4 regions of the Rossellomorea sp. NRS-1567 genome follow, and region 1 is predicted to be linked to each of the others. Evidence: riboswitches for the same ligand, from Rfam matches in the RefSeq annotation. Region 1 holds a riboswitch; each other region holds the start of a gene.
What was found. Region 1 has a riboswitch for cyclic di-GMP ahead of ACIFOD_RS04240 (EAL domain-containing protein). Riboswitches for the same ligand answer to the same signal wherever they lie in the genome.

Region 1 (4,669 bases):
GAGCGTAAATAAAGGCAGGAAGCTTATTCTCGCTTCCTGCCTTCTTAGTTTATGAGGTCCGTCCCTCATCCCAGCCTTTGGTGGGGCGGTCGCTGGGGTAGCCGTGGGTTTGGCGGTACGTTTTTCTTTGGGTGGTAAAGTCCCACCAGTTTTTGGTGGAGGATGGGTGGTTGGCGTGATGGACGACACACCTGAGGGAGTCTTCTACGCAGGGGTCCATCCAGACGCCGTATTTCTTTTCCAATTCTATAATCAGGTCTTCTCCCTTTTCGTTCTTAATGGCCTCATAAGAATAGAAACCAAGATCTTCAACGACGTTATGCGCCATATTCGGTCCGATTGACGGAATTCGTTGAAATATGGACATGCCGACTAAGTATCGGGCTCTATCCAGGGAGATATTAAGTTTTTCACTTAATGCATCGGGAGACCATTCGAAGATGTCTCCCAATCTGATTTTCTCTTTACGAAGCGATGCTCTCTCTTCATCAGTCAGTGGCAATTTAGGACTTTTTCTATTCAATCTTTGTTCCCTCCTCTATCCCTTAAAGGATTGTTGTCGAACTAAATGAAAGTCTTCCACTACTGGATGGTAGGTTTTCTTCTTCACCAGCTTATGTTTGTTCTTAATTGGAGTGTTGTTCGCCAGTACCCCTACCTTTGTTTGCTGGAGTTCCTTCACACCTTGCACAATCAACTGCATGGCGATGATGGCAATCATAAAGGCCGCTAACGGAGCAATGACAATCCAGTACTTTCCTGTCATAAGGGAATCTTTAGTGGAACTGATCAGACCTGACCATTCAAATGTTCCTGATTTCGGAGGATCGGGTACCAGTCCTCCTGTGATGATCGTTCCTCCCAAAAACAGATGAAACAATCCCAGATGCACAAGAATGAGAAGCGTTTGGATAAACTGCTGCCCCCATATAATGAATAATCTTGGTGCCAAGTGAGGGAATAGATGCGTCCATAGCAAATGACGATTACTTCCCCCTAAGAGCTTCGCCGACAGAACAAAATCCTGTTTTCCTAATATCTTCAGTTCATTTCCTATTAAAACCGTCGTTAACGGGAGCACAAGTATCGTTAACACGACAGCTTCGAAAACGAGTCTTTCAAAGATGGAGTGATCCCATCCTAACACGGGCAATCCCCAAAGTACTGGTCTTAATAGAAGATACGCAATGAGACTTAAAGGAAGGAAATGAATGGAATCCACCATGCGATCAAGCCACTTTTTTCTGTTTTCTTTTAAATGAAAATGATAGACTATTCCAAGATAGAATCCACCTATCACCCTTAGAGAAGCGACAACCAGTGCAAAGAGTAGGGTATACTTTGCCCCAACAATCAGTTGGTCGAGGATGCTATAACCGAAGAAATCAGACCCCAGTATCATCTCTCCAAATGGCTTATGTGGAGGTGCACTGATGATACGTCCCTCATCATTTTTCATAAACTGAATTTGTTTAATCGGATCTTCTTTCATCATTGGATAAAAGAAACTGACAGCAATCAAGAGAAAGATGACACTAAACCCTGCGGCAAACTTCCCATTATGCATATGCTGCCACCAAAGCCGTCTAATAGTAGAAAGCCAGCTCCATATCTTCCATTCTTTCCACTTCGTTTTATCCTTATTATATTTGGTGTGATCGACGCTTCCCTCCCGATTAATCCATAGATATACCCCTTGATACACGACAAAAAAAGGCGTGTATATCATAATCAGTGAGATGGCTATGACCATTGGTCTGAAGTCTTGGACGATATAATACGTGATTCCCCTCATATTGAAAATCGTTTCAATGATGAATAAGCTCGAAAGCATCCCCCATATGATCAGCTTTCCATGATAAAACAGACTGGGAGAAATATTTTTCAATATGTGGGCAAATAGGATTCTGCCTTTCGACATGCCTTTACTTTGGGCAAACTCAATATGCGGCTTAAGCATTTCTTCTTCCATAATAAAAAGAAGAATCCGAAAGAAAGAGATCATGGGAATAATGGATAGTGTGATGATGGGAGCAAGAAAGATCTTTTCATCTCCGAGCTCTGTAAAGCTCATTAATTCAAAGCCAAAATGTTTAAAGACATAGACAATCAAAAGCTGAAGCATAAACGCAAACATTAAGTCAGGCACCGTCTCAAAGAGGTTTAATACCTTCTTTAGAGAAGACGTAACCCATCGGGGCAAAAACACTGTGAAGATGGTAAGGACAAATGCTGTTCCCAGGCCTAAACCCAATGCTCCACCGATAATCTGTAAAGAATACAGATAAGGTCCCCAAAGCATGTCCAGAAAATCGACTGTTATCCCTTTATAAGAATAGCTCCAATTTTCACCGTCCATAAATACAAAAACAAACTTAAAAAACTCTTCCATGAATCCGACTAAATTGTATAAACCCTTCTCCTTAAATACTTCAGGAGCAATACTCACGGCTAGAATACCGATCAATCCGAGAATATAATAGAACATAAATTTCAGCGGAAATGTGAGAAGCCTCATACCCTGATCCCCTTTTTTTCTCTTTTTCCTCAGTTTAATGGAAATGTTAAATATTTTCAATTTTATTTTAATTCGGACAATCTCATAGTAGATGTCCACGAAAAAAGGTGACTCCTACATTTCAGAGTCACCCTTCCTGTTTAAGCTAATAATCGACTCGGCCTTCCCAGATAATAGCCTTGCCCGATTGTAATCCCAATATCCTTTGCCACTTGCATATCCTGTTTGGTTTCAATGCCTTCTAACACAATTAACGTATCCTTACCGTAGAATTGATTAAAAAAGGAAAGGAATCGTTGTTTCTTATCATCTTGAGCCAGATTCAAAGCAAAATAACGATCGAGTTTAATGATCTCCGGTTCATATTCAATGGATTTCTTGATGGAAGAGGTCCCTTGCCCGAAGTCATCAATCGCATACCAAACACCATATTGCTTAAGTTCTTTAAGAGACTCTTTTAATATTGGGTTCTGCCACAGCTCCTCCGCACTCGACTCATTAATCTCCAGCACGAGACGCCCCAATATGTCCGGATGTTTCTTCATCAGGTCATAAAAATAGGTATGAAAGCTTGGGTGAAGAATCGTTGTGATATAAATATTAAGAAATAACTTACAATCCTTCAGTCCCTTCTCTGTAAAGCTTTCAAGAGCTTTTGAAATGGATAAGGTATCAAGCTTATACAAGATGTTGGCTTTCATCGCAGACTGAAAAACATTTTCGGGATTTTCGTTATACTTGTTTCGTAACAGGCCCTCATATGCATAGAGGGATTGATGCTTGCCCATTTCATATAAGGGCTGAAAATCATGATAAATATAGTCGTTTTGAAAAATAGTAAAGATATTCATAGGACCCCTATACTCTCTATAGTTTATAAAAAAAACCACACAAAAACGTATTCCTACGTTCGTATGTGGCCGGTTGCGCTACTAGCTCCCCTAAATGTAAGCGCCCATCTATCATTTAGGTTCAAAGCTCCCATTCGAATTGTCAGTATATGATTTTATCTTATAAGAAAAATATACCACAAACATAGTACTTATGGGTTATTTTTTAATTGATTATTAGAAAATTCCCAAAAATGATTATCTTGATACATAAGGATTGCCCTTTACCCAGAACCTCCACGGATAATCCCTGGCTTCTCCCGAGTTATCGATTCCAATTCGTTTTCCTTCCACGATGTCTTCAGGCTGGTATCCCTTTGAAATGATGAGAGGGGGTTCCAAAAAGCTGCCCCCGTAATCCTCCATTGTAATGCCTAACGCTTTTGTCAGCTTTCCTGGACCACTTGTCCAATTTTTTCTCACATGACCCGGTCTTCTTCTTTCCATTAGCTCCAAGCCTTCAAGGGGTTCGACCGCTCTAATGAGAATCGCTTCGGGTTTCTCTTTTTCCCCGCTCACTACATTGACCAGGCAGTGAGTATGCATAACGTATGTATAGATCCTGCCGGCTTCCTGAAACATGACTTCCGTCCGCTTCGTCCGTCTATTCCCATAGCTGTGAGCCGCCCGATCCGCTGGCCCTAAGTACGCTTCCGTCTCCACAATATAACCTGAAGCTGTTCCCTCCTCCGTCTCTTTCAATAACACACATCCCAACAAAGACTTTGCAAGTTCCAAAGTGGGCTGTTGGAAAAACGAAAGAGGCATAGGGGTATCATTCATGACTGTCACTTCCTTCAACCAATAATTCGTACACATATGTATGGTATACCCCATTTATTTGTTGGTTAAATAAATTTTCATTAAAGAAAAAATCCTGAATAGGTAACACTGTTCTTATTTCACCAGTCCATAAAGTAAATCTAAAGGCACCGCTTCCACCTTCCGTCCATTCCTCCCCGTTGTGGTTTCCGCTTTACAGAGAGAGTTCCATATGGCTTCTTCTACACTATCCACTGCCATTTCAAATAGAGTAGAGATGATCGGTCCGTCTTCTTTAATGAAACCGTACGGAATCGTGTTATCACTGGAAGGCTGATGTGGAATGCGGTGTGCAGTAGAAAACGCAAGAACAACATCACCACTCCCATGAGCTGCATATGAACCCGTTCTTGAAAGGCCGAATGAAGCACGTTTCGCCAGTCGTTTAAGCTGCCTTTCGTTTAGAGGTGCATCCGTCGCAAGGATGATCATGATTGAT
Region 2 (4,669 bases), on a different contig from region 1:
GCGAATACACAATGAGCAGCACGACTCCCTGAGTCAATGTACTGCTGGCACTTGCTAGTAAAAGAATGGAAGAAAGGGTTAATCCCACACATGGTGACCATCCGCTGGCAAAGGCCATGCCCAGCAGGATAGAACCCACAGCTGTCCCTTTTTTCCTTGTTTCAAGCTTTCTCGTATCTTTCATTAAGAAAGAAAAGCTAAGCCAGCCCATCATCTGTAAACCAAATACAATAATCAGAATCCCTGCAATCTGTTCAATATAAATCCGATATTCTGAGAAAATCTCTCCAAGGAAGCTGGCAGAGGCCCCCATTAGAATGAAGATGAGGGAAAATCCTGCAATAAAACCAAATGACCTAAGTAAGACCACCGATCTTTCCACCTGCATTTGTCCTTCTCTTGCCTGTCCACCTGTTAAATGACTTACGTAAGCCGGGAGAAGCGGAAACACACAAGGTGAAAAAAAGGATAGTGCCCCGGCGGCTAATGCAAACCAAATCGATACTTCCGTCATACTGTTCACTCCTTTACATGAACAGTATGAACAGGAAATGTTAATGTTTGATTAAGATAGCTATCTTTATTTCCTGTATATCGATGCTCCCTACCCTTTTTTCACGACAATATAATAAACCGATGGATGCAAGTGACCTAATATTGTATGGAACCCGGATGATTGGAGCTGTCGATCGAGTTCCCCGGAAGAAATCCGATGATCTAAAGGTGGTCCCATTTCTGAATCTACCTTTTCCCAATCCAGGATCAGCCAAATTCCATCTTCCTTCAGCATATCGTGTAGATCCTGAAATACTTTGATCAGGTCGGGAACTTCGTGCAAGACAAAGGCGGATACGATTTTATCCAAGGTACCTTTGTTGAAGCTGAGGTATTCCAGGGATGATTTCACATACACGATATTGTCTACATTTTCTTCGTTTGCACGGTGTTTCAGGTATTCCAGCATCTCCTGCTGCAGATCTACTGCCTGGACCTTTGTTTCAACCGTTTTGGCAATGGGGAGAGTCAGATAGCCATTTCCACAGCCTAAGTCGGCTACGATATCGTCTTTATTGAGTTTGAGAAGTTCGAGTGCTTGGTCCACTGGTACGAGCTCCTGACGTTTTGGATCGAGGAGCTTTGAAGCTTTATGATGTTCGAATAAATCTCCTGTCATTTAGATTCCTCCGTTCGGTAAATATACCCTATTATGTATTAGTATCTTAAATTCTACATATACAAGCAAGTTATTTACTCATAGTGTATCCTATATGAGAATTATTACAGATTTACAGAAAGAGTGTGTGTCTAATCATTGAAATATGCACGAACTACTCCCATATGAGATGACTGTATATTAGGAACAAGGGCTTGAAGAGCAATTACTGCCTGTTACATAAATAAAACCGAATGCCGGATTGGATCCGCATTCGGTTTTTATGCTGCTTTTAATCCTTCTAAAATAAGCATAAAGTATGTAACTGTATTTCCACCACGGCGATGGATGATTTCAATGTCGTTTAGTATCCTCTTAACCTCTTCTGAGCCGAGATTTTCAATAATCATCTCGGTGATCTCTTCTGCTGAATATTCACCAACATAGGTGTACTTTAATGCAGTACGGTTCCTTCTACAAAAACTTCTTAATTGCCTTTTTAATTCAGTCGATTCCAACATCATCATCCTTACTACAGATTCAAATCCTACTATACTGGACATATAGATAAAAAAATCCCACCAAAAAGGCAGGCGAAATGATACTAATAAAGCGTCCTAATTAGTATTCATTGTAATCCATTGTTTTCGGTAACCCGGCGATCATTATTTTAAGATAAAAAATGGAAGACCCGTGGTTTTGCGTCCTAATTTTTCAATTAGTTTGCCTTTTCGAAGGACTATACAAATCAAGGTAATATAGTTGTCATTATACTAGAAGAAAAAGGATATGAAAACAGTCATGAGAATAATATTCCATTCCATTTCCTTACATCTTTATGTAATACAAAAAAAATGAATTATATCCATAAAAGAAACCCCGCTCATGGCGGGGTTTTCTAATTAAAAGTTAATATATTGACGTGGATTTACAGCATTGGATTTCGATGCATTCCATGAACCTGCGTGAAGTTCAAAGTGTAAATGCTGACCGAAAGAGTATCCTGTGTTACCCATGTAACCAATTCTGTCACCTTTGTTCACTGCTTGTCCAGAGCTTACTGATGAAGAAGCCATGTGGGCATAAACCGTTGTGAAGGTTTGACCATTAATTGAGTGAGTGATGTAAACTACATTTCCATAGCTTGAGCTGTACTGACTCTTGATGACATATCCATCAGCTGCTGCTGAGATTGGAACACTGCCTCTTGCCGCGATATCTGTACCATAATGGAAACGTTGCTTACCGTTCAATGTGTCCCAGCCAAAGTTTGTTGTAATCGTTCCATAAGCTGGAGCTGTCCAGGCACCGGCACTTACTGGTGCACTTGGAGCTGATGGGGCAGGGGCAGGTGCTGCAGAAGAAGAACCACCACCGCTATTGCTGCTCGCAGTTGCTTGTTGTTGTTCTGCTGCACGTTTTGCCGCTTCAGCTTCCGCTTGACGCTTGCGTTCGATTTCACGCTGGCGTGCAAGTTCTGCTAGACGTGCTTGTTCAGCCTGGATTTCACCTTCAAGCTGGTGTTCCATTTTAGAAAGCTCATCAGATTCTTTTTGAAGATCTTTTTTCTCCACTTCCAAAGAAGCCTGCTGCGCTTCTAGCTGCTTGAATAAATCCGCTTTTTTAGCTTTTTGACTATCAAGATCTTTTTTCAAAGACTCCAGACTTGCTTTAGTAGATTCTAATTCTGCAAGCTTGCCTTCTACTTCTTCTTGTTTCTTTTCTAATTCAGCCTGATCACGTTTTTGTTCGTCCATGATCTTCTTATCTGCACTTACGATTGTATTGACTGCTGTTACACGGTTGATGAAGTCACCGAAGCTGTCCGCGCCAAGTAGTACATCAAGATAGTTTGCAGAGCCGCCTTTTTCCTGGATGGCACGGGCACGTTCTTTTAATAGTTCGTTACGTTCTTCTATCTTTTTCTTTAGAACTTCAATTTCTTCTTTAAGTTTATTGATTTCTGCTGTTGTTTCGTCAATCTCTTTTGTTTTCTCGGTAATCTTTGTTTCAGTATCTTTTAATTTTGTACTGATTTCTGCAATTTGTGATTGGATTTCTTGTTGTTTACTGATGTTTTGGTTAATCTCTGATTTTTTCTCATCAATTTTTCCATTGATTTCCTCTTTTTTAGAAGAAATGCCTTCTTGTTGCTTCTGTAATTCCTCCACGGAGGAATGAGCGTTAGCTGTTGTCCCTAACGTTGGTAGACTCCCGATTGTTAATGCTGCTGCAATTGATAATGATATGAAATACTTCTTGTTCAAGCGGCATGCTCCTTTCAGCTTCTATCAACCTATCAAATTTTACACTTTTAAGAATTTACGTACAGACATAAAGCTTCCCCAAGCCCCAATCAGGCAACCCATTAATAGAATCAATCCGTTTACTTGATAGATAAAGGGGGTAAAATCTAATATCTGAATAAAATGGTTTTGTAGTTTTGGCTTAATAAATTCATAAGCATAGTAGTAACCTGTTGTGACAAGAGCGATCGGGATAATAGAACCTAAAATTCCAAGCCATAATCCTTCTAGAATGAATGGCCAGCGTACAAACCAGTTGGTTGCACCCACGAGTTTCATTATCTCGATTTCCCTTCTTCTGGCGACAATGGTGATTTTGATTGTATTTGAGATGAGGAACATGGCGGTAAACAATAGACCGATGATTAACACTAATCCAACGTTTCGACTCATTTCCAATACATTAAATAATCTTTCAATCTTCGCTTCACCATAAAGTGCTTCGTTCACACCTTCATACTTGCTGACTTCAGCAGCGATTTTCCCAGTTTCACGGGGATTTTCCGCTTTTACGATAAATACATCGTATAATGGATTATCCTGTTCGAATAACCTGAAATCGTCTCCTAAATCCTTTACAAGATTTTGAAGTTCTTCTTCTTTAGAAGAGTATTCTACGGATTCCACTCCACTTATTTGGTTAATCTTCTTATCTATTTTTTCTACTTGAGCTTTTTCAGTACCGATCTCAAGTAGTACGCGTACTTCAACGTCTTTCTCAATATCGGTTGCAACCTTGTTCATGTTTAGCATAAGTACCATAAATACACCAACAAGTAGCAGGGTTACAGTAACGGCACTCACGGATGCGAATGTCATCCAGCCATTACGTCCGATGCTTTTGAAGCTTTCCCTTAGATGTCGACCATACGTCCTAGCTTTCATAACCGTAATCACCTCGCTGTTCGTCACGAACAATTCGGCCATTTTCGATGGCAATTACCCGATGCTTGATGGTATTTACGATTTCCCGATTATGAGTAGCCATGATCACCGTTGTTCCACGATTACTGATATCCTCTAAGATGTTCATGATATCCCAAGATGTTTCCGGATCCAGGTTACCCGTAGGCTCGTCGGCAATCACAAGTTTCGGCGTATTCACGATGGATCGTGCAATCGATACACGCTGCTGCTCTCCGCCTGACAATTCATTCGGAAGCATTCTTGCTTTATGCTTTAACCCTACCAGATCCAGTACTTCCATGAC
Region 3 (4,669 bases), on a different contig from region 1:
CATACCTCCACTCATTAATTCCTGTGAGACACTCCCTGGATTTTGCAATTCATAGAATATACCTGAGCCACCTACAACGGTAAACCAGAAGGTGGTGACAATGGGAGCGATGATCGCAATGGCCAGAATAATTTGACGGATTGTTCTGCCGCGTGAAATACGGCTTACAAGAATAGCCATCATAGGTCCATACCCAATGAACCATCCCCAGAAAAACACGGTCCAGCTCCCCAACCAACTTGTATCCGACCGGAATGTACTGATCTGAATAAAGTGATCCACATAGTACCCGAATGAGGAGACGAAGGAATCGATAATGAATCCTCCGGGACCGAATAGTAAGACGAATAGAATCAATCCGAAGGCCAAGCGTACATTAAAATTACTCAGGATTTGTATACCTTTATGAATTCCTGTCGCAGCTGACACGGTGGAGACAATCACTAAACAGATAATGATGGCAAGCTGCGTGGAGAACTGGTCAGTATGCCGAAAAGAGTAGACAGACCGTAACTAGCCTGTAAACCGAGGAATCCAATCGGTCCGATTGTACCAGCCGCTACAGCAATAATGGCAAATGCATCAATGAACGTTCCAAGGATGCTCGTTTTAAGCTTTTCGCCGAATATGGGATATAGCAGAGTTCGCGGTTTCAGTGGCATCCCTCTATGGTAATGGCCGTACATCATAACGACGGCACTCAAAGTTCCTAAGATTGCCCAAGCGAGAAAGCCCCAGTGCATATAACTTTGTGCCAAGGCAGGCATGATTGCTTCCTGGGTTTTAGCAGTGATTCCTTCATGCATTGGAGGAACCGTCATAAAGTGATACATTGGCTCAGCAGCTGCCCAGAACACGCCGCCCCCTGCAAGTAAGGTTGCCATTATGATCGATAACCATTTATACGTTCCAATCTCCGGTTTTTCCATAAACCCTAACCGTACATTCCCATATTTAGAGAATGCAATGTAAAGTGCCACAAGAAAATGCAGTAGCATTAACACCTGCCAGAAAGCACCAAAGTATTTCGAAGACCAGGCGAAGCCTCCATTCACAAATGCGGTTACGCTGTCTAGACTTAGAAAAGCTGCGATAACGAAAGCGATTAATAATCCTCCACTGATGGCAAATACGGGCCAATCAATTTTGGATGTGTAATGATTTTTAGTAGACATATAAGACAAATGCTCCTTTATTTTTTTCCTATGAAAAAACACAAGCTCCTACTATCTCACAGGTAGAAAAGAGTTGTAAAGAAAAAGAATGAAATTGAGCATAGACAATTTATGTTAGGGTTTCACATATAAAGGTAAGTTATCCTTTTTCGGAAATTTCATCTTTTCAATAAAGGAAAAAACTCTATACTTAAAAGGAAGAATAAAACAAACTGAAAAAGGCAAACTTGTTGAAAGACAAGGAAACAAAGTGATGGGCCTGCCACTCTTTGGAATGGTCGCCAAGCTGCCAGCCGCATCCGACAGGTATTTCTGTTCACCACTACAAAGGCTGGAATAGGTTATTGAAATAAACATGTCACTAAAAAGAGAGAGGGAATGCAGATGACAAAGGTTGCCCTAGTTGCAGGATCCACAGGTTTGGTTGGTTCACACCTGATTGAAATACTGATCAAGAGTCCCGAGTATAAAAAAGTGATTTCGTTCGTGAGAAGAAGCAGCGGGGTGAAGCATGAGAAGTTGGATGAACGAATCATCCCATTCGATCAGATGAAGCTCCTGCCACACGAGGAAATCGATGATGTATTTTGTTGTCTTGGAACGACCATCAAGAAAGCGCAGACGAAGGAAGCGTTTAGAGAGGTAGATTACGAGTACCCCGTTCAACTAGGAAGGCTCGGTAAAGACCATGGAGCCAAACAATATATGGTCATATCAGCTATTGGGGCGAGTTCCGCTTCACCGTTCTTTTATAGTAAGGTGAAAGGGGAGCTCGAGGAAGACTTAATAGCCCTGTATTATCCCGCCCTGCACATTTTCAGGCCATCCCTTCTTTTAGGGGAAAGAGATGAATTCCGCCTTGGGGAAAAAGCGGGAGAACTCTTCTCCAGAGCCATCCGCCCGGTAATGGTAGGCAGGCTGAAAAAATACAGAAGCATTTCGGGACGTCAGGTGGCTTATGGAATGTACCGTGCCGCCAATTGCCCTGACGGTGAAAAAGTAACCTTCCATGAATCGGATCAAATTCAGCAGCTGTAGAATAACATCAGCAAAACAAAAGACCCGCACTTGAACTAAGCGGGTCTTTCGCGGTCAGAATGCATAAAAATGTCTCAAGGCATTCACGAGATGCTTCAGTGACAGGTCCTCTTCAAGATTCACAATCATTCCTTTGATGACGACCGGCCGGGTTCCATCCTTTTGAATTTCCTCTTGAATGACTTCCAACGAAATTTTGGTGTTTTCGTCCTCTGCTACTTCACGTGCATCCTCGATCATATGAACAAGTGTAGACTCATTGATCCTGTTAGATAAAGTGAAATCCTTTACCAGATCCTCCACTTTTTCAAAGGAAAGGACAGGCTGATCCCCGCTTTTTAGTAGACCTTCCACCAAATCATCCGTACGTTTCAAAATGAATCGGGATAAATAGGCAAAATCCAATTCGATTTTATCAAGCATCACCAATTCTAAATAAGAATGGAAAAAACCTTGAATCATCATGGTGATATCCCAGAAGTAGGGCTCGATTTTCTTTCCGTATATCCCATATAATCTTCTTTTATAATAGCGATGGGTGTCCATTTTCATCTCACTGAGGAGATCATGGATTTCATCGTTAAACGGCATGGCATTCTCTCTGATCTGCATGATGATGAACTCTTTATGTTTACAGATTTCAATAAACTGACACTCTAATTGCTTTTGGAATTTTTCATAAGGAGGCAAATCCTCGTCTTCAATCTCATTTACTTTAGCCGTGATCATTTTAAAATAGTAATTCATGATGGCTAACAGAAGGGCTTCCTTTGATTTGAAATACAAATAGAATGCACCTTTTGATATCTCACACTCGTTCACGATTTCTTGCACCGAGGTGGCGTTAAATCCTTTTGTGGCAAACAGCTTGATCGATGTTTCAATAATTAATTTCTCTTTTTCCTTCATGCTTTCCTCTCCTTGATAAACTCCTTACCTTCATTATGACCGATTGGTCACAAAAAATAAACCTTTTCTTTTATAAGTATATTGACTTATGACTGTACGGTCAGTTATATTAGATTGTGTTATGACTAGTCGGTCAGAAAAATGATAGAAGGGACGAATAAAGAGTGAATAGTATTATTAATTTCGTACTCAAGAATAAGTTTGCCGTATGGTTAATGACCATCATCGTCATTATTGCAGGCTTATATTCAGGATTTAATATGAAACTCGAAACCTTACCAAACATTAATACCCCGATTGTAAGTGTTACGACGGTGTATCCGGGAGCCACTCCTGAAGATGTAGCCGAAAAGGTTTCTGAACCAATCGAAAAACGTTTGAAGAATTTAAATGGGGTAAATGTTGTCAGCTCCACGTCTTATCAAAATGCTTCAGCCGTTCAGATAGAATACAAGTTTTCGAAAGATATGGACGAAGCAAAGACTGAAGTGGAAGATGCTCTTTCGGATCTCCCTTTTCCAGAAGGGGTGAATGAGCCGGAGGTATCAAGATTAAGCTTTAACGCTTTCCCGATCATCGCACTCAGTGTAGCAAATGAGGACCAATCTCTTGCTCAATTAACTTCGACTGTAGAAGAAACAATCGTACCACAGTTAGAAGGAGTGGATGGGGTAGCATCTGTTCAAGTTTCAGGTCAACAAGTTCAAGAAGCACAAGTCGTTTTTGATCAGGAAAAGCTTGTTCAATACGGCTTAACCGAAGAAACGGTCCAGAATATGATCAAAGGTTCTAATGTGACAGCACCATTAGGACTTTACACGTTTAAAGACAGTCAAAAATCTGTGATGGTTGATGGAAATATTACAACGATCGAAGATTTGAAAGAGATGAAGATTCCTGTGATGCCTTCAGCTGGGTCCATGGAAGCTCCACAAGGGCAAACGCAAACACCCGGGGGACAAACTCCTCAAGCTCAGCCTGAGCCTGCCGGTGAAGCACCTGCCGGGATGAAAATCCCGACCGTACAACTATCAGACATTGCTGATATCCAGCTAAAAGGGAAAGCCGAATCGATTTCAAGAACCAATGGGAAGGAATCCATCGGACTTCAAGTCGTGAAAACAGCAGATGCCAATACGGTAGACGTAGTAAACGCGGTAAAAGAAGAAGTGAAAGCTTTTGAAAAAGACCTGGATGGGGTTGAAATCATCTCTACCTTTGACCAAGGCGAACCGATTGAGGAATCAGTCAGTACCATGCTGAATAAGGCATTATTTGGTGCCATATTTGCGGTCATCATCATCCTGCTATTCTTACGGGATATTAAATCGACGCTAATCTCCGTCGTATCGATTCCCCTATCGCTATTAATCGCGATTTTACTTTTAAAACAGATGGATATCACGTTAAATATCATGACGCTTGGGGCCATGACTGTAGCCATTGGACGGGTCATTGATGACTCCATCGTAGTAGTGGAGAACATCTACCGACGGATGTCCCTTAAAGGTGAGATGTTGAAAGGGAAAGAATTGATCCGGGAAGCA
Region 4 (4,669 bases), on a different contig from region 1:
TTCAAGCGTCAAGTGAAACCGGGAGACCAGCTGAGACTTGAAGTTGAAATGATCCGTTTTAAAGGGCCGATCGGTAAAGGAAAAGGCGTGGCGACGGTTGATGGTGAGGTTGCCTGCGAATTAGAAATGATGTTCGCTTTAGGAGATAAACAATAAAAATGTGCAAACTGGGCTTGTTGTGATTCGTTCACTTCAGGTCCATTTTTTTTGGTTTCAACTCTTCACTTGCTCAAAATCCAATTTCCCCAAAAAATTTCTCTCAAAATGCAAATTAATTCATTTTCAGGGAATGCTAACGAAAGACCAAAGTAACGGTCTTACATTAACTAACATACACGTTAGAAAGGAGTAATACATCATGAGCAAAAAATTATTATCCATTCTTGGTGGTTCAGCACTTGCTGCCATGCTTCTTGTAGGATGTAACGCAAATCAGGAGCCACCTCCGGAAGACGAGGCTCCAACAGAAGAAGAAGTGCCTGAAGATGATGGCATGAACGAAAATAACGGGGACATGGGTGAAGAAAATTACCCTGAATCAGAGGACAAAAACGAGCAAGGCGACAAAGATGCAGCGAAGGATAATAACACGCCTGAGGAAGATGCTGTAGAAGATGATAAGGATATGCAGGATCAGGATAAGAAGGACGAGTAATAGAGTTGAGCGCAGAGGCTAAAAGCTTCTGCGCTTTATTTTTTAGAGTTAAAACAGGAATTCTCTATTAAGAACGATAAAGTTAGGGATTTTAAGCAATTAAAAGATATTTCAAGGATAGTACTTATTTTCAGTGTGTTTTATGGAAAAATAAAGTTGAATTACCTATTAATTGGTATATAATTAATTTTGTTCACTATAATGAACAAAAAACTCAATAGGGGTGTTGTATGTATAAAAAAGTATGTAGTAGATGTACACGTTCCTCTTTTAGTAGCACTGAATTAGGCGATTGGATATGCCCCTCATGTGGAAATAATTTAACAAATTCACCTTTTTATGCATCTTCTCTAAGGCTTGGCAATATACTTCCATTAAGAAAAAAATTAGAGGCTTACAAAAAAGGGATGGGTCAAAAGTATTTTTGAAGTTTCGACGAATCATATTATAGAATAGCAAAAATCCTCTCTATATTTAAAAATTAACAGAGTATTTGTCGGAAAAAGTATGCTGTTGTAGGAAAAAAGTGTAAAAAAGATATCAGAAAAGACAAAAAATATTAACAAAAAGTGGTACTATTGGTATATCAAAGATAAAGACAGGATCAGAAAAAGGCAAACCCATTGAAAAGTGGGGACGCAAAGTCACAGGTCTACAGTATTAATAGTATATATCACTCGTCTGTAAGACTTACATAATTTTTTACACATACTTGGATTAAGTGATAGTTAGATGCTCCATATTAATACGACGGCGGCTGGATTGCCTGGAATACGTTTAGTGTATTTTAGGAGGGGAAACAAATTGGGGAACAAAGTATTGGATCAAGAATGGGTAGATTTGGTCAGACAAGCTTTAGAAGCAGGTATTTCTAAGGAACAGATTAGGGAGTATTTACAAAAGCGACCCCAGGACGTAAAAGCCGAGTACAAAGTGATTTAATATAAATAAAGTCTTGCGAATCCCTCGCAAGACTTTATTTATTGCCTAATTTCCACTTGTTAAATTCAATGAATTCCCTGAACTGCTCCTTGGTAATTCCAGAATCCATGGCTTCTTCTGCAATCTTAAGCCACTCATGATCGATATTTTGATCATCTGGTAGATCGTGTAAAAGAGCATCCATCGGAATCCCTAAAGCAGCTGAAACTTTCTCAAGGAATTGGATAGAAGGGTTTTGTTGAAGGTTACGCTCTATTGAACTCAAGTATGACTTTGCAACACCGGCTTTATCAGCAAGCTCTGTCATGGACATGCGTTTTTCTTGTCTGTATTTCTTTACTCTTTCTCCAATCACAGGGAACACCTACCTAAGAACTTCATATAAGAAGCCACAATATTAATACAATTATATCATAATCAAACAGATGAATATTACATAATTTTGTACAATTAAACGCTAGGTTTTGCCGTTGCCGGAATCCTTGGCTTCGATACCATTTTCTCACGGAACTCACGGATTAACTCTTCGCCCGAATATCCTTTTTGTACTAAGTCATCAAGGAGTAATTCTGCATATTCATTCCTCTGTTTTTTCAATTTCCCCTCAAACATAATACTGATATGCTCATCCATCTCTTTAATACAACGGATTGTAGTCATGAACGCAGCCGGGTCATTGGCCTTATTAGAAATCACGACCTGGATTTCCAAATCTTCCTTTCGTTGCTGAGCCTCTTGAAAGAACTCGATATATTTATTCGACAAGTACGTTTCGACAAGCCACGTACTTTGCCCATCCTCTTTATTAATAATCAGACCGTCCACTATCTCAAAGTCACGCAGTTCATCGTTCTCCACTACTTGCAGTGAAATAACTTTAAAGGTTTTCATGAACGAACATCTCCCATTTAAAGGTTTTATAAAATTATATCATAGTAGGAATTGTTTCCCTAACAAATTCCTCAATGAAAAAAAAGGACGAAAGATGCAATTTTGTGATTTTGGCCCCGTTTTTGAGTAAAAAACGTAAAATCTCCCTAGGGGAATTTCCGAAATTCAAGCCATTTTTGCCTCGAATTTCGGAAATTCACGATTTTACAAGATGAGACAGAAGATTGTAAGATGAAAGCAGCTTAAGAGAAAGGAGGAAAGAATACAATTGATCAACCAAGTGACCCTCGTTGGAAGGCTGACCAAAGATCCTGAAGCAAGAAAAACATTGGAAGGAAAATCGATACTTAACGCTACGATAGCTGTGAATCGTAACTACAAGAATCAAAAAGGCCAAATTGAGACAGACTTCGTGCTCTGCACCATATGGAACCGGGCAGCAGACAATACGGAGAAATACTGCCGGAAAGGATCTGTCGTTGGCGTGACCGGTCGAATCCAAACCCGTTATTTTGATAACGATCAAGGAAAACGAACGTATGTAACCGAAGTCGTGGCTGAAAATGTCCGCTTTATGGACAGCAGAAGGGAAACTGCAGAAGCACCAGAGCCAAGCAAGAAAGAGCCAATCGAATTACCGTTTTAATATTTATTTAAGGGAGATGGAGTTGTGGCCACACTGCAAGATCTTGAACAAAGAATTGACAGAATGGAAAAGTTAACAGAAGACCTCATCAAAAAAGTAGCAAGAGCAAACGTCGAAAATTTCTATTTATCTCAACGGGTGACAGCCCTTGAGCAAGGATACGAATACCCGAGTCCAGTTTTGAAAACCTCGTCATAAAAAAAACTCCACCCAGAATTCTTTCCATACGAACAATCCAACCAACCTAATAAGCAGCTGTCTCAAATTCCAATGGTCATCGCAACATGCCTCAAATATGCCTCATTAGAAATATACATGTGTAGCAGTGAGTAACGTAAGCAGTAATTCCCCTTATTGTCTTCATATTGAGTCGGTTTCCTTTTGGGGAGCCGGCGTTTTTTTGATTGGTAAGAGAGCGATGTTGCATTAGATCTTCTCCCGTGGTGAATGTTAATGATTCCGGTTGTTCACATTTTGGCACGAGTTTTGTGGGAATTGGCACAACAGACGCTAAAAGTGGCACAACAAAGTCCAGAAGTGGCACAAGTTTGCTCGGAAGTGGCGCAACAAAAGGTATCGGCAGATTAAACGTAATCATTTATATAATTATATTTGTAAAAAATGAATTCAAACCTAACCCTAATTTGTCAAAATCCTTTTAAATAACCCCAATAGCCACTAATTTCAGACCACACCTACAAAAAACCTCTTCCCCGCAAAAGGAAAGAGGTCACATACAACTACTCCAACACCAACAACGATTCCAAATCCTGATCCGACAATTCCGTAACCCATTGATCACTGCGGATGATTTCATCGTTCAATGCCTGCTTTTTCATCAGCATGGCATCGATTTTTTCCTCAAGGGTACCCGAAGAGACCAGCTTATGAACATGGACGAATCGCTGTTGTCCGATCCGATACGCACGGTCGGTTGCCTGGTTTTCTACCGCTGGGTTCCACCAGCGATCGTAGTGGACGACGTGGTTGGCGGCGGTCAGGTTCAATCCGGTTCCGCCGGCTTTCAGTGACAATAGGAAGACTGGAAACTCGCCATTTTGGAATTTCTCCACGAGTTCATCCCGTTTTCCTTTGGCCATGCTTCCGTTCAGGAATGGGACATCGACGTTGAATTCTTCTTTCATCACTTCCTGGATCATTTCCCCCATTGAAATATATTGGGTGAAGATCAGGCAAGCTTCGCCAGACTCCAGAGCGGTTTCCACGATGTCCTTCAGCTTCTGCATTTTTTCAGAGCGGGAGAGAATCGATTTTGGATCCGGTTCTTTTAAATAGAGAGCAGGGTGGTTGCAAAGCTGCTTCAGTTGGTTGAGCATTTGAAGGATTAATCCTTTGCGCTCAAATCCACTCAATGTTTCAATTTTCGCGAGAGTGTCCTTCACCAGCTGCTCATACAGTGCCGCCTGCTCAGTGGTCAGGTGACAATATTCTTTCTGTTCCAGTTTTTCAGGCAGATTCAATTCCACTTCGGGATCTTTCTTGGTACGACGCAATAAGAAAGGCTTGATTTTTGC

Region 2: it holds a riboswitch for cyclic di-GMP, as region 1 does, so the genes downstream of both, ACIFOD_RS08480 (hypothetical protein) here and ACIFOD_RS04240 (EAL domain-containing protein) in region 1, are expected to answer to the same signal.
Region 3: it holds a riboswitch for cyclic di-GMP, as region 1 does, so the genes downstream of both, ACIFOD_RS17220 (NAD-dependent epimerase/dehydratase family protein) here and ACIFOD_RS04240 (EAL domain-containing protein) in region 1, are expected to answer to the same signal.
Region 4: it holds a riboswitch for cyclic di-GMP, as region 1 does, so the genes downstream of both, ACIFOD_RS12205 (anti-repressor SinI family protein) here and ACIFOD_RS04240 (EAL domain-containing protein) in region 1, are expected to answer to the same signal.

Annotation. Positions count from the first base shown of each region.
Region 1 covers NZ_JBITPL010000006.1:54,852-59,520, forward strand. Annotated here, with positions in the region: gene ACIFOD_RS04230 (helix-hairpin-helix domain-containing protein) at 50-523, opposite strand; gene ACIFOD_RS04235 (ABC transporter permease subunit) at 539-2,518, opposite strand; gene ACIFOD_RS04240 (EAL domain-containing protein) at 2,659-3,369, opposite strand; cyclic di-GMP riboswitch class II at 3,428-3,508, opposite strand; gene ACIFOD_RS04245 (DNA-3-methyladenine glycosylase) at 3,607-4,191, opposite strand; gene ACIFOD_RS04250 (P1 family peptidase) at 4,306-4,669, opposite strand, start outside.
Region 2 covers NZ_JBITPL010000014.1:111,245-115,913, reverse strand. Annotated here, with positions in the region: gene ACIFOD_RS08490 (cytochrome c biogenesis CcdA family protein) at 1-514, opposite strand, end outside; gene ACIFOD_RS08485 (class I SAM-dependent methyltransferase) at 605-1,174, opposite strand; gene ACIFOD_RS08480 (hypothetical protein) at 1,435-1,716, opposite strand; cyclic di-GMP riboswitch class I at 1,800-1,891, opposite strand; gene ACIFOD_RS08475 (murein hydrolase activator EnvC family protein) at 2,056-3,420, opposite strand; gene ftsX (permease-like cell division protein FtsX) at 3,460-4,344, opposite strand; gene ftsE (cell division ATP-binding protein FtsE) at 4,334-4,669, opposite strand, start outside.
Region 3 covers NZ_JBITPL010000024.1:160,354-165,022, reverse strand. Annotated here, with positions in the region: partial or broken gene ACIFOD_RS17225 (BCCT family transporter) at 1-1,175, opposite strand, end outside; cyclic di-GMP riboswitch class I at 1,386-1,469, shown strand; gene ACIFOD_RS17220 (NAD-dependent epimerase/dehydratase family protein) at 1,560-2,213, shown strand; gene ACIFOD_RS17215 (TetR/AcrR family transcriptional regulator) at 2,268-3,122, opposite strand; gene ACIFOD_RS17210 (efflux RND transporter permease subunit) at 3,287-4,669, shown strand, end outside.
Region 4 covers NZ_JBITPL010000016.1:153,672-158,340, reverse strand. Annotated here, with positions in the region: gene fabZ (3-hydroxyacyl-ACP dehydratase FabZ) at 1-156, shown strand, start outside; gene ACIFOD_RS12210 (hypothetical protein) at 359-655, shown strand; cyclic di-GMP riboswitch class I at 1,259-1,352, shown strand; gene ACIFOD_RS12205 (anti-repressor SinI family protein) at 1,460-1,597, shown strand; gene ACIFOD_RS12200 (helix-turn-helix domain-containing protein) at 1,632-1,952, opposite strand; gene ACIFOD_RS12195 (YwpF-like family protein) at 2,048-2,488, opposite strand; gene ACIFOD_RS12190 (single-stranded DNA-binding protein) at 2,757-3,134, shown strand; gene ACIFOD_RS12185 (hypothetical protein) at 3,159-3,332, shown strand; gene ACIFOD_RS12180 (DEAD/DEAH box helicase) at 3,875-4,669, opposite strand, start outside.